3 linked regions of the Hydrogenophilus thermoluteolus genome follow. The protein of the gene in region 1 interacts with the protein of each later gene in a pairwise test. Links are inferred from orthologs where the notes say so. Each region holds a gene or a part of one and is shown on either strand. Other genes may lie near its edges.

Evidence for each region.
Region 2: the proteins of HPTL_RS07180 (region 1) and glnK interact in binary tests that used the Escherichia coli proteins (3 or more experiments, as listed by UniProt). The link is inferred for Hydrogenophilus thermoluteolus from one-to-one orthologs.
Region 3: the proteins of HPTL_RS07180 (region 1) and HPTL_RS03310 interact in binary tests that used the Escherichia coli proteins (3 or more experiments, as listed by UniProt). The link is inferred for Hydrogenophilus thermoluteolus from one-to-one orthologs.

The regions. Positions count from the first base shown.
Region 1 is NZ_AP018558.1:1,474,677-1,479,469, forward strand. What follows is about bases 620-3,728. They hold HPTL_RS07180 ([protein-PII] uridylyltransferase), read left to right. Parts: upstream 620-927; coding sequence 928-3,528; downstream 3,529-3,728. Other genes in these bases: map (type I methionyl aminopeptidase), read left to right, coding at 620-910; HPTL_RS07185 (DUF1640 domain-containing protein), read right to left, coding at 3,568-3,728. Outside these bases: more of map, read left to right, coding at 80-619; more of HPTL_RS07185, read right to left, coding at 3,729-4,137; HPTL_RS07190 (TIGR00645 family protein), read right to left, coding at 4,223-4,738.
Region 2 is NZ_AP018558.1:584,885-589,480, forward strand. The notes cover bases 795-3,706. They hold glnK (P-II family nitrogen regulator), read left to right. Parts: upstream 795-2,037; coding sequence 2,038-2,376; downstream 2,377-3,706. Other genes in these bases: HPTL_RS02855 (sensor domain-containing phosphodiesterase), read left to right, coding at 795-1,089; HPTL_RS02860 (TorF family putative porin), read left to right, coding at 1,294-2,025; HPTL_RS02870 (ammonium transporter), read left to right, coding at 2,407-3,636; rapZ (RNase adapter RapZ), read right to left, coding at 3,661-3,706. In the rest of the region: more of HPTL_RS02855, read left to right, coding at 1-794; more of rapZ, read right to left, coding at 3,707-4,596. UniProt on the Escherichia coli protein: Involved in the regulation of nitrogen metabolism. Regulates the activity of its targets by protein-protein interaction in response to the nitrogen status of the cell.
Region 3 is NZ_AP018558.1:675,961-680,511, forward strand. The notes cover bases 799-3,665. They hold HPTL_RS03310 (P-II family nitrogen regulator), read left to right. Parts: upstream 799-1,996; coding sequence 1,997-2,335; downstream 2,336-3,665. Other genes in these bases: HPTL_RS03305 (NAD+ synthase), read left to right, coding at 799-1,983; HPTL_RS03315 (Smr/MutS family protein), read right to left, coding at 2,406-3,173; trxB (thioredoxin-disulfide reductase), read right to left, coding at 3,170-3,665. In the rest of the region: ppa (inorganic diphosphatase), read left to right, coding at 1-346; more of HPTL_RS03305, read left to right, coding at 352-798; more of trxB, read right to left, coding at 3,666-4,129; HPTL_RS03325 (NADP-dependent malic enzyme), read right to left, coding at 4,139-4,551. UniProt on the Escherichia coli protein: P-II indirectly controls the transcription of the glutamine synthetase gene (glnA). P-II prevents NR-II-catalyzed conversion of NR-I to NR-I-phosphate, the transcriptional activator of GlnA. When P-II is uridylylated to P-II-UMP, these events are reversed.

The sequences.
Region 1 (4,793 bases):
CAAGGCGTGAGCGGCACGAAACCTTCCGTCACGGAAACGGAGTAACCGAGACCCTCTCCCCCAACGGAGCGCGAACCCCATGGCCATCGACATCAAAACCCCTGAAGAGATCGAAGCGATGCGCGTCGCGTGTCGCCTTGCCTCCGAGGTGCTCGACTACATCACGCCGTTCGTCCAACCCGGCGTGACCACCGCGGAACTCGACCGCCTGTGCCACCGCTACATCGAAGAGGTGCAACAAGCGGTCGCAGCGCCGCTCAACTACCCACCGGGAAGTCCGAACCCCTTCCCCAATGCGATCTGCACCTCGGTCAATCACGTCGTCTGCCACGGGATTCCCAACGAAAAACCGCTCAAAGAGGGGGATATCGTCAACCTCGACATCACCGTACAGAAAGACGGTTGGTACGGCGACACCAGCCGGATGTTCGTCGTCGGCAACAAACCGTCGATTTTGGCGCGGCGGCTCGTCCAGGTAACCTACGAATGCCTGTGGTTGGGGATTGCGGCGGTCCGCCCTGGCGCACGGCTCGGTGACATCGGCGCGGCGATCGAACGCCACGCCCACCACCACGGCTACTCGGTGGTGCGGGAATATTGTGGCCATGGGATCGGTCGGCGCTTTCACGAAGAACCACAGGTACTCCATTACGGCAAACCGGGAACGGGCATCGAACTCGTCCCGGGAATGACGTTTACCATCGAACCGATGATCAACGCGGGCAAAGCGCCCACGTCGGTGCTCGCCGACGGTTGGACGGTGGTCACCAAAGACCGCAGCCTCTCTGCCCAATGGGAACATACGGTCCTCGTCACGGAAACCGGCGTCGAGGTACTCACCACCTCGGTAGGCTGTCCGAAACCACCCGAAATCGTCCGCGACCGTTTCGGTGACGGATTCATCGGCTAGCTTCGGACTTGTTCGCGATGTCCCCGTCGGTCTCTCCCCACTTGTCCGCGATCGCCACCCGCCTGGCCGAGGGCCGTGCGCAGCTCGCGGCACAATTCGCGGATGGAACCCTAACCCCTTTGCAATACCTCCATCGCCACGCCCGGTTGGTGGATACCACACTCGTTGCGCTCACCCGGGCTGTTCCGCTTCCCCGTGGCGCCAGCATCTTGGCGGTAGGGGGTTACGGGCGGCGCGCGCTCTACCCGATGAGCGACATCGACCTGATGCTTTTGGTCCCCGCGCCGTTGCAAGGGGCGGACGAAGCGCGCGCGCAAGCGTTCGTCGCCGCGCTGTGGGACGTCGGGCTGGAAGTCGGCATGAGTGTGCGCACCCCAATGGAAGCGCTCACCCTCGCGGGTGAAGACATCACCGTCCAGACGAACCTGCTCGAAGGACGACGGGTTGCGGGTGCCGTCTCGTTGGCCAGTGATTTCCTTGCGGCGTTGGGGCGTGCGCTCGATCCGGCCGCTTTTTACCGCGCCAAAGCAGCCGAACAGGAGCGCCGCCACAGTCGTTGGCTTTCCCCTTATACCCTGGAACCCAACGTGAAGGAGCACCCAGGTGGGCAGCGCGATTTGGATCTGCTCCTGTGGATCGCCCAAGCATTGGGGTACCGCGGACGTTGGGCGGCGCTCGCGAAAGCGGGGCTGTTGCTGCCAGAAGAGGCCCGGGAGCTCGACCGACGTCAACGCTTTCTGGCGCGGGTGCGTATCGCGCTCCACCTCCTGGCGAAACGGCGGGAAGACCGGCTGCTCTTCGACTACCAAAACGCATTGGCAACCCAATTCGGCATTCGCGCGCACGGCGAGCAGCGTCCAGCCGAACGCTTCATGCGGCAGTACTACCTGAACGCGAAGATCGTGCTGCAGCTCAACACCGTGCTCATGGCCGCGTTTTCCGAACGCCTTTTCCCCACCGAAACGGAATCGGCCGAGCCGATCGATGAATACTTCGTGCGTCGCGGCAACCGACTCGATCTGGCCCACGACGCGGTCTTTGCCGACCATCCCGAAGCGTTCCTCACGCTCTTCCTGCGCATGGCCCAACACCCCGAACTCACTGGGCTCACCGCGCGCGCCGCACGGCGGCTTTGGGCCGAGCGTGACCGCATCACCTCCGAATACCACCGTGACCCCAGCCACCAACACCTTTTTCTCGAGATTCTCAAACAGCCCCGCGGCATCGTCCATGAGACGCGGCGGATGAACCAGTTTGGAATCCTTTCGCGCTACCTACCCGCGTGGCGGCGCATCGTCTGCCAGATGCAGTACGACCTCTACCACGAGTACACGGTGGACCTCCACACCCTGATGGTGATCCGAAACCTGCGCCGTTTCACGATGGAGGAACACGCACACGAATACCCCGAAATGACTGCGCTGATGAGCGAATTCGGGGAACCCTGGCTGCTCTATCTGGCCGCGATCTTTCACGACATCGGCAAAGGGCGCGGGGGCGACCACAGCACGATCGGTGCGGAAGAGGCGCGCGCGTTTCTCAGCATTCACCCGATCGACCCCGAAGCGGTCGACCTCGTTGCCTGGCTGGTGCAAGAACACCTGACGATGAGCCGAATCGCGCAGAAAGAGGACATCACCGATCCGGAAACCATCGCGCGTTTCGCGACGCTGGTGGGCGACGAACGGCGACTGATCGCGCTCTATCTCCTCACCCACGCCGACATTCGCGGCACCAGCGCCAAAGTGTGGACTCCTTGGAAAGCGCGCCTACTTGCCGATCTCTTCCACGCCACCCGGCAATGGCTCCAGCAGCACCCGGCGAACGCGGTTGAGGCGCTTCGGCGCGGCGAACCGCTCCACGAACGGCAAGAACGCGCCCGCGCGATCCTGCGCTTTCACGGCATTCGCCCAGGCGAGGAGACCGCGTTCTGGCGCCGGGTAGGCCAAGACTATTTCCTTCGCCACCACGCCGAGACCATCGCGTGGCACACACGGGTCCTCTACTGGCGTCATCAAACCGGCAAACCGGTGGTTCGCGCCCGCCTCCTACCTGACGGCAGCGGGGTCCAGGTGATGGTTTTCGCCCCGGATGCCCCGTTCTTGTTGGCGCGGTTATTGGAGGTCTTCTACTGCTTGGATGCCGACGTCTGGGAGGCGCGGATCTACACCACGCCCGACGGCTGGGCGCTCGATACCTTCGTCCTCGACTTCCCGCCCGACCGCCCTACCCGTGAGACGCTCAACCTCTTGGAATATGAACTGAGCGCCGCGCTGGACCAACCCACCCCCACGCTCCCCGAACCGCCGCGCTGCCAACGCCGGCTCCCCCGGCTTGTCCGCCACTTCGGTTTTCCGCCGCAAGTGACGATTACCCCTGATGAAAGCGGCAAGCGGTTCGTCCTTACCGTGATCGCGCTCGATCGACCGGGGACTCTACTTGCGATCGTCACCGCGCTTGCGCATTGGGACGTTTCGATCGAGCTTGCCCGCATCCACACGGCCGGCGAACGCATCGAAGACGCGTTCGTCGTCAGCGGCCCAGGACTCGACCGTCCCGAACGGCAAAACGCGATCATCCAAGCGCTGACTCGGGTATTGGAGCGGTTGGGTGCGTAAGTAGCCCCAAACCGTTTATCGGGAAAACCCGCGCTACCGCTAACCGTGCGGCCAGAGCCGCCACAGAAGCAGCATCACCGCGCCAAATTGACTCAGCCAGAAGAGAAAACTCCACTTCAGAATCGACGAGCGGGTCTCGGCAGCGGTAATCGCCACCTGGGCCCGAACCGCCTCGATCTCTTTGGTGAGATCCGCGCGTACCTGCTCGATCTCTTTGACGAGCTTGAGTTCGGTCGCTTTGACCTCGCCCCGAACCTGCTCAATCTCCTTAGTGAATTCCGCGCGTAATTGCTCGATCTCTTTGGTGAGATCCGCGCGTACCTGCTCGATCTCCTTGGTGAGCTTGAGTTCGGTCGCCTTCACCTCACCCCGAACCGCCTCGATCTCCTTGGTGAGCTTGAGTTCGGTCGCCTTCACCTCACCCCGAACCGCCTCGATCTCCTTGGTAAGCTTCAGTTCGGTTTCGGAGAGGTGGCGAACGGTAACCAGATAGTCGAGATGGGGATAACGCGACTCCAGGAGATCAAACGCTTCAGCGATGACCCGGGCCCGCGTCTCTTCGTCTGGCGCGTGACGTAAGCGATCATAGAGGTCAAGCACTGCGCTCATGGTGCGCTCCTCACGTCTCATGTCCGTTATTCTCGCACACAATGCGCTTCTTCGACAGTACGCGTTCGGACGCTATGACGAGCTGTCAGTGACCGCTCGCCCCGCCGCGCTGGATCCGATCCATGATCGCATACAAGAGCGCGGAAAAGACGAAAACCAAGTGCAGCCCCGTTTGCCACCAAAGGACCCGGTCTTCGATGTTGTGGACGTTGAGGAACGACTTCAGGAGCTCGATCGCCGAGATCGCGACGATCGAACCGATCAGTTTGATCTTGATATCGGCAAAACCGATATGACCCATCCAGTCGGGACGATCTTCGTGGCTATGGAGATCTTCCATCTTCGAAACGAAATTTTCATAGCCACTGAAGATGATGATGAGGATCAGGTTCATCACAAGCGCCGCGTCGACGAGTGACAACACCCCGACGATCACCTCGGATGAGCTGGCAGTGGGCAGAGCGATCACCATCTCCCACCCCTGCTTTGCGAACTTGTAGAGCATCACCAGAAGCGCGCCTACCAGCCCAAGATAGACTGGCGCGAGCAGCCAGCGCGACGCAAAGAGCAGATGTTCGATCCCTTTCTCAACGTGACGCATTCGTTTCCCCCTTCTCTGATCTACAGCAATGGGCAGGGACAGATAACCTACCGAT
Region 2 (4,596 bases), 890 kb from region 1 along the record:
GGGTGGGAGGCGCTGCTACGTGTGCAGGACGGAACGCGTGTCGTTTCCCCGTCCATCTATCTTGCCGCGGAGGGAGACGACGAAGCGGCATGGGCGCGGGAACGGGCGGCCCGCTTACGTCATCTTGGGGTCTGGTCGCGGTTGCGCTTCGAGGCAACTTGGCTCTTTCTCAACGTCTCACCACATGCGATCCGGCACGACGTGGTCGATCCGGACCACTTCGCAGCCCTGCTACGCCAACTGGCGATTCCGCCCGAAACGCTGGTTCTCGAACTGTTGGAAGCGGCGATCGCCGATCTGACCGTGGTGCAGCAGGCAGTCGCTCAGTATCATGCGTTGGGGTGTCTGGTTGCGCTCGACGATTTCGGCGCGGGCGACTCGAATCTCGAACGTTTGTTCGTGCTCGAACCCGATATCGTTAAGATCGACCGTTCCCTCTTCGTCCGGGCAGGGGAGCGACGGTCCCTGCAACGGAGTTTGCGCCATCTCGTCGGTTTCATCCATGCAGCAGGGGCGTTGGCGCTGGCCGAGGGGGTGGAGCACTCCGACGAAGCGCAACGTGCGCTCGATGCGGGCGTCGATTTGGTGCAAGGGTATCGCTATGGGGTTCCGGCGCCGTGGGAACATTGGCTGTGCGAAGGCGCTGCGCGCGAACAGGAGTGGCTGCTCAGCGACCGGGACCGCCTGCCCGATCCGGTCGTGCCCCCCTCCCTTTTCGATTGGTTTGCCGAGATTGTGACGCGGTGGGCGAGGGGCGAACCGCTGGGGGCTTGGGTGTGTCACTCGGCGCCAGAGCCGCTCTTGCGCCTTTATTGCCTCAATCGGCACGGGATGCAGCTTGGAGCGACGATCCATTGCCGCTGGCGGCGACCGCTGGATCCTGTGCGCTACGCTCCGCTTGAAGCGGGTGAAGGGGCGTCGTGGGCGCATCGCAGCTATTTTCGCAGCGCGATCGCGCGACCGGGTCAAATCGTTGCTTCCGAACCCTATCTGGCGTTGCCCGACCGGGATTGGGAGGTGACACTGGCCTGTGCCCGCCGTGATGGCAGCGCCGTGTTGTGTGCCGACGTCGCGGTTGATGAGTCCTAACGCGTGTGTTGGTGCAGTGTGTGCATTTTTTTGGCGCACGGATTCTCGTCATGCACCGTTTTGGTGCAATGGTGCATCGCAATAAAACGGTGCGCTTCAATGGCGCGCACTCTGTGGCGAAATTCGTTGATTTCTCATCATTTTTTTCTTTGGCACGCCACTTGCTCACCTAAGGTTGCGATTGGTGCAACTGAGGAGAAAACCATGAAAGCGAAGGCTTTGGTTCTGGGATGCGGTGCCGTCGCGGTGGCCGCAGCGCTGTTTTCCCATGGTGCGGCGGCGCAAAGCGCGGTCACCGGCAATGTGGCGTTGGTGAGCGATTACGTCTACCGTGGCTTTTCGCAGACCAACGAGAAAGTGGCGTTGCAAGCCGGCGTCGATTGGACGGGTGCCGACGGTTGGTACGTTGGTCTTTGGGGATCGAACGTTTCCTGGCTCTCTGATGCGGCGCCGGGCAGTTCCAACAGCGTCGAGCTCGATCTCTACGGCGGCAAGCGCTGGTCGATGGGGGACCTTGCTTTCGACGTCGGCCTGCTCCAGTACTACTACCCGGGAAGTTACTCGGTGGCGTGGAAAGCAGCCTCTGGGCTCAAGACGCCTCATACCACCGAGGTCTATGGGGCAATGGGATACGGCCCGGCGACCTTCAAAATCTCTTATGCGCTCACCGATCTCTTCGGCGCGCCCAATTCCGACGGCAGTCAATATTACGACCTCACCGTGGCGCCTGAGGTAATGCCTGGCGTGAAATTGTTGGCCCACGTCGGACGGCAGGTGGTTCGCGGCACCGGCAACGCCGACTACACCGACTGGAAGGTAGGGGTGAGTGCCAGCTACGGCGGATTCGATTGGGGGCTTTATTACGTCGACACCAACGTCAGCGGTTCGAAACTTGCCGATTCGCGCGTGGTGTTCAGTGTTGGCAAAACTTTTTGAGAGGAGCGGATCATGAAAATGGTCAGCGCGATCATCAAGCCGTTCAAGCTCGACGAAGTGCGTGAAGCGTTGAACGAGGCGGGCATTACCGGACTGACGGTCACCGAAGTGAAGGGGTTCGGTCGGCAAAAAGGGCATACCGAGCTCTACCGCGGCGCCGAGTACGTGGTCGATTTCTTGCCCAAGGTCCGGGTGGATGTCGCAGTTATGGACGAGCAGCTCGATCAGGTGGTCGATGCGATCGTCCAGGCGGCGCGAACGGGAAAGGTGGGCGACGGCAAGATTTTCGTCATGCCGCTCGAGCAGGTCGTTCGGATTCGTACGGGCGAGACCGACGCCTCAGCATTGTGAGGAATGGATAGGAGCGAAACGATGGAAATGGTGAACAAAGGGGATGTGGCGTGGATGCTCACGTCGACGCTTCTGGTGTTGATGATGGTGATGCCTGGGCTCGCACTCTTTTATGGCGGGATGGTGCGGGCGAAAAATGTCCTTTCGGTGCTGATGCAGGTGATGACCACCTTTGCCCTTGCAGTGGTGCTGTGGGCCATTTATGGCTATTCGCTCGCTTTCACCGAAGGTAACCCGTATTTTGGGTCGTTCGCGAAACTCTTTTTGAGCGGCGTTACGCTCGAAAGCCTAGCGGATACCTTCAGCGAGGGGGTGAAGCTGCCGGAGATGGCCTTCATCGCGTTTCAAGGAACGTTCGCGGGCATTACCGCGGCGCTGATCGTCGGCGGGTTTGCGGAACGGATGCGTTTTTCCGCGGTGCTCGTCTTCACGGCGATCTGGCTTACTTTTGCCTATCTGCCGATCGCCCACATGGTGTGGGGACCAGGTGGTTGGTTGCTGGGCGACGGTGCGCTCGATTTCGCGGGGGGTACGGTCGTGCATATCAACGCGGGGATCGCCGGTTTGGTCGGCGCGTATCTCGTGGGTAAGCGCATTGGGTATGGCCGTGAGGCGCTGACGCCCCACTCTTTGCCCCTGACGATGGTCGGCGCTTCGCTGCTTTGGGTGGGTTGGTTCGGGTTCAACGCTGGTTCGGCGCTGGAGGCGAACAGCACCGCAGCGCTCGCGTTCCTGAACACCCTGTTTGCAACCGCAGCGGCAATTCTCCTCTGGTTGGCGGGTGAGGCGCTCCTCAAGGGGAAACCCTCGATGTTGGGCGGCGCTTCGGGCGCGGTGGCTGGGTTGGTGGCGATCACACCCGCGGCGGGCACCGTTGGCCCGATGGGCGCACTCGTCATCGGTGCGACAGCCGGCGTGGTGGGGCTCTGGGGCGTCAACCAGCTGAAGCGGTGGTTGGGTGTTGACGACGCGCTGGACGTCTTCGGTGTGCATGGGGTTTGTGGGATCGTCGGTGCATTACTCACAGGGGTGTTTACCGCACCGTCGCTGGGTGGTACCGGTAGCGCCGATTTTTCGATTGCGTCGCAACTCGTAATCCAGGCCAAAGGGGTAATCGTCACATTGGTTTGGTCCGGCGTGGTCTCGTTCGTTGCGTACAAAATCGCGGCGGCGCTTACGGGTGGTTTGCGCGTCGCGGAAGAAGAGGAGCGCGAAGGGCTCGATATCGTGGCGCACGGGGAAAGCGGCTACCGCTTCTGATTCCTCCTCTGCAGCGAGCAGAGTTCATTCTCGTTGCGTTTGCCCCTTGCGGGATTCCCCGCAAGGGGCTTTTTCGTGGAGCGCACGGTGGCGGACCAGTACCCGTGCCGATGGGATGAACCGGGCGGCCAAGCGTTCGACGAGGTAAACCGAGCGGTGTTGTCCCCCGGTGCACCCGATCGCGACGGTGAGATAGCTGCGCTGTTCTGCGGTGTAATGGGGAAGCCAGCGGGTGATGAAATCCGCAATATCCGCTTCCATCCGGGTGACCAAAGGCTGCGCGGCAAGAAACGCCTGAACCGGTGCATCGCACCCCGTGAGCGGGCGCAGTGTCGGATCGTAATAGGGGTTGGGGAGACAGCGGGCGTCGAAGAGCAGATCGGCGTCGAGCGGCACGCCTTGTTTGAACGCGAACGATTCGAAGGTAAGGGTGATCGGCGCGCGCGGGGCGCCGTCGGGGAGTAGCCATTCCCGCAGATATCGGCGCAACTGTTGCGCGGAGAGGTGACTGGTGTCGAGGCGTTGGGCGGCTTGCGCGATGGGTTCCAGACGATGCCGTTCGCGTGCGATCGCTTCTTCGACGGTCATCGTGCCCGTGGCGAGCGGATGGGCACGGCGGGTTTCCGAAAAGCGGGCAAGCAACACGTCGTCGCGTGCGTCGAGAAAGAGCGCGTCTGGGGCGATACCGGTGCGCTGCGTCAGTTCGGCGAGCGCTTCGGGGAGCGCGTCGAGGTTGCCGCTCCGGATGTCGACCGCGACTGCGATCCCTTCCCGCCGCTCCGCCGAAGGGGTAGCGAGCGCGTGGTGGAGGATGTGGGTCACCACCGGAACGAGGAACGGAACCGGCAAGTTGTCGAGCGCGATGAAACCGCTGTCTTCCAGCGCGCGCAGCGCCACCGTCTTGCCGGCACCGGAGACGCCGCTCACGACGACGATACGCGGTGGCCGCGGCGCCGTGGT
Region 3 (4,551 bases), 800 kb from region 1 along the record:
TACCCTCTCTGACGACGGGGATCCGGTCGATGTGCTGGTGATGACGCCGTTTCCGGTTCCGCCGGGGGTGGTGATTCGCTGCCGCCCTGTCGGGATTCTGAAGATGGAGGATGAAAGCGGGGTCGATGCGAAGGTGATCGCGGTACCGGTAAGTAAATTGACGCCGCTCTACGACGCGATCCAGTCGCTCGATGATTTTCCCAAATTGATCCTTGAGCAGGTGAAGCACTTCTTCGAGCACTACAAGGATCTCGAACCGGGCAAGTGGGTGAAGGTCACGGGCTGGGGTGGCGTCGATGAGGCGAAAGCCGAGATCTTGAACGGCGTGAAAAACGCGGCGAAGTAAGGCGCATGAGCGGTCCCTTGCGGATTGCCGTCGCCCAATGCGATCCGGTCGTCGGCGATTTCGATGCGAACGTCGACCGGATCGTCGCCGCGGCTGAGGAGGCCGCGCAACAGGGCGCACACCTGCTGGTGACGCCGGAGTTGGCGCTGAGCGGTTACCCGCCGGAAGACCATCTGCTGCTGCCCGATTTCGCGCGGGCATGCGAACGGGCTTTCGCGACGCTCTGCGCGCGGCTACCGCGTTCCCTCGATGTGCTGGTCGGTTTGCCGCGCTGGCGCGAAAAGGGGTGCGAAAACGCAGCGGCGTGGATCCATGACGGTGCGTTGCTGGGATGGTACGCGAAACACCGCTTGCCCAATTCGTCGGTGTTCGACGAACACCGTTATTTCGTCCCGGGGGACGCGCCGCTTGTCGTCACCTGCCAAGGGGTTCGGGTTGCCGTCGCGATCTGCGAAGATCTCTGGCATCCCGAGCCACTCGCGGTGGCACAGCCGTTGGGTGTCGATCTGGTGGTGGCGTTGAACGCCTCTCCGTTCCACCTGGGCAAAGAGAAAGAGCGGGAGGCAGTGGCGCGCGCACGCGCCGAATCGTGTGGTGCAGGGGTCCTCTACGTCAATAGTGTAGGGGGGCAGGACGAACTGGTGTTCGACGGCGCGTCGTTCGCAGTTGCTGCCGACGGTTCTGTTGTCTGGCGCGCCCCGCAATTCGAGACGGTAACGGCGCTCTTGACCTGGGCGTCTGGCGGTTGGCAAACGGTTCCCGATTCGGCACCCCAGCTTGATGACGAGGATGTGCTCTATCGTGCGCTGACCAGTGCCGTGCGCGACTATGTGAGCAAAAATCGCTTCCGTGGCGCGGTCATCGGTCTTTCTGGCGGGATCGATTCTGCGCTGGTTGCTTGTTTGGCGGTGGGCGCGTTGGGCGCAGAACGGGTGCGGACGGTGATGATGCCGTCGCCCTATACGGCGGCAATGAGCTTGGAGGATGCGGCGCAACTCGCTCAGAATTTGGGGGTTCGGCATGAGGTGATTCCCATCGAACCCGCGATGGCAACGTTTGGTGCGTCGCTTGCGCCGCTCTTTGCCGGTTTGCCTGCGGATACCACTGAAGAGAACGTCCAGGCACGGATTCGCGGGTTGTTGTTGATGGCCATTTCCAACAAAACCGGTTCATTGGTGCTCACCACCGGAAACAAGAGCGAAATCGCAACGGGTTACTGCACGCTCTACGGCGATATGGCTGGGGGCTTTGCGGTACTCAAAGATGTCTACAAAACGTGGGTCTATCGTCTGGCGCGCTGGATCAACCGGGAACAGGAGGTGATCCCGTCGCGGATCATCGAGCGCCCACCATCCGCCGAACTGCGTCCGAACCAGGTGGACGAGGAGCGCTTGCCGCCTTACGCGGTACTGGACGCCATATTGACACGTTTCATCGAGGAGCGGCAGTCGGTAGCGGAGATCGTTGCTGCGGGTTTTGCGCCAGAGGTGGTCGATTCCGTGTTGCAGTTGCTGTTTACCAGCGAATACAAACGGCAGCAGGCACCTTTGGGGCCGCGGGTGACTCGGTGTGCGTTCGGTCGCGACTGGCGGCACCCGGTTACGTCCCATTTTCGGCCCCGAGCGGCCCAACCGTGATAAGGAGCAAGCGATGAAGAAGGTAGAGGCGGTGATCAAGCCGTTCAAGCTCGACGAGGTGCGCGAGGCGCTCTCCGAGGTGGGGGTGAACGGTTTGACGGTGACCGAAGTCAAGGGATTCGGGCGGCAAAAGGGGCACACCGAGCTTTATCGGGGTGCCGAATATGTGGTCGATTTCTTGCCGAAGGTGAAAGTCGAGGTGGTGGTGCCCGATGAGATGGTGGAGGCGGTGGTCGACGCGATCGTCAAAGCCGCGCGGACTGGCAAAATCGGCGATGGCAAGGTCTTTGTTTCCCCGGTGGAGCAAGTGATTCGGATTCGCACCGGCGAACTCAACGAATCGGCGATTTGATCGCGCGAGGTGGTGCGGTGCTACTCGGTGGCAGTGGGCGCGAAGTGGGTTTACCCGTCACGAAGTAAGCTTACCGGTTGGCGCTGGGGGCACGCAGGAGCACCAGCAACGCGCCACTTCCCCCTTGTCGGGGAGCCGCTTCGCAAAAAGCTAGGATCTCTTCGCGCCGGGTGAGCCATTGCCGCGAGAGGTGCTTCAAAACGCTCACGCCACCGGGTGAGCCGTACCCTTTTCCGTGAATGATCCGCACGCAGCGCTCCCCAGCGCGTAACGCCTCGGCAAGGAATGCGCTCATTGCAGTGCGCGCCTCTTCGCGGGTGAGGCCATGGAGGTCGAGCTGACGCCGAATGGTCCAACGGCCCCGCCGCATCTCCGTAATCATGCGCCGGGGAACCCCTGGCCGGAGGAAGAAGGTTTCGCTGTCGTGATCGAGCCAGTCGTCGAGCGTCAACGGCGACAAGAGCTCGGTTTTGATCTGCGCTTCGTCGCGTTCGCGTTGCCGCGGGGTCGGCGGCGGAAGCGGGCGCTCGAGCGTGACGCGATCTTGCGGCGGCAACGGCGCGACGCCGGTTTCGCGTAACCAGCGCTGCCACAGCCGGGCTTCAGCGGGCGAAAGCGCTGGGGATGGGGTTTGATCGGGCGCGGCCGTCGCTGCAGAATCCGCAGGGGAATTTTTGGCTTGTTGTGCTTGCGTGTTTTTGGTCGCTGCACGCGCGATCGCCGCTTGGGCCTTTTGGCGCCAGTAGCGGCGACGATCGGCGGGGGGCAGCGTGCCCGCTTCGACGAGCTGCTTCAGTTGATCCCGCCAATCACGCTTCGGTGGGGTCGCTCTGCTCATTTCCCAGTGGCGAGTGCGTCCAGGTACCGTTCGGCGTCGAGCGCGGCCATGCAACCAGTCCCCGCGCTGGTGATCGCTTGCCGGTAGACGTGGTCTTGAACGTCCCCAGCGGCAAAAACTCCTTCGATGCTGGTTGCGGTGGCATTCCCGTCACGACCGCCGCGCGTGACGATATAGCCATTTTCCATTTCGAGCTGCCCTTCGAAGAGCTGCGTGTTGGGTTGGTGGCCGATCGCCACGAAGACACCGTGGACGGCGAGTTCCTGCGTAGCGCCGCTGTCGCGGTGTTTGACACGGATTCCTGTGACTCCGGTGTCGTCGCCCAAGATTTCGTCGACGACATGGTTGAGCACCAATTCCACTTTTCCTTCGTCGACCCGTTTCATCAAGCGGTCGACGAGGATCTTTTCCGCTCGGAACTGGTCGCGTCGGTGGATCAAATAGACTTTGTTCGCAATATTGGCGAGGTAGAGCGCTTCTTCCACTGCGGTGTTGCCGCCGCCGATCACGCAGACGTCTTGCCCTTTGTAGAAGAAGCCGTCACAGGTGGCGCACGCGGAGACCCCGCGGCCTTTGAACGCTTCTTCCGAAGGCAGCCCCAGGTATTTCGCCGAGGCACCGGTGGCGATGATCAGCGCGTCACAGGTGTATGCACCGGCGTCACCAACGAGCCGGAACGGGCGTTCGGTGAGCACGGCGGTGTGGATGTGGTCGAAGACGATTTCGGTACCGAAGCGCCGAGCGTGCGCTTCGAAACGGGCCATCAGTTCCGGCCCTTGCACCCCGTCTGGGTCTGCGGGCCAGTTTTCGACGTCCGTGGTGGTCATCAGTTGTCCGCCCTGTTCGAGACCGGTGATCAACATCGGTTCGAGATTGGCGCGCGCGGCATAGATCGCTGCGGTGTATCCAGCGGGTCCCGATCCAAGGATGATCAAACGGCGGTGTTGTGCAGACATGGCGTACTCCTATTCGGTTGTGGTGAAGGGGATTTCGCTCATCGGCGGAGTGGGTTCGACGGCACGCGGCCCGACGTTCGCTTCGGCAACGGTGAGCGCCGTCATATTGACGATGCGCCGCACCGTCGAGGTGGCAGTAAGGATATGGACCGGCTTAAGCACCCCGAGCAACATCGGTCCGATTGCGATGCCGTTCCCAGCAGCGGTCTTGAGGAGATTGTACGCGATATTCGCGGCATCGATGTTGGGCAGCACCAAAAGGTTGGCTTCGCCGGTGAGTGTGGAGCGCGGCATGAGTTCCGCGCGCATCGTGGGGTCGAGTGCCAGGTCGCCGTGCATTTCCCCGTCCGCTTCCAGCCACGGCGCGATCTCGCGCAAGATTTTGAGGGCTTCGCGCATTTTCACGGCGCTTGCCGCGTCTG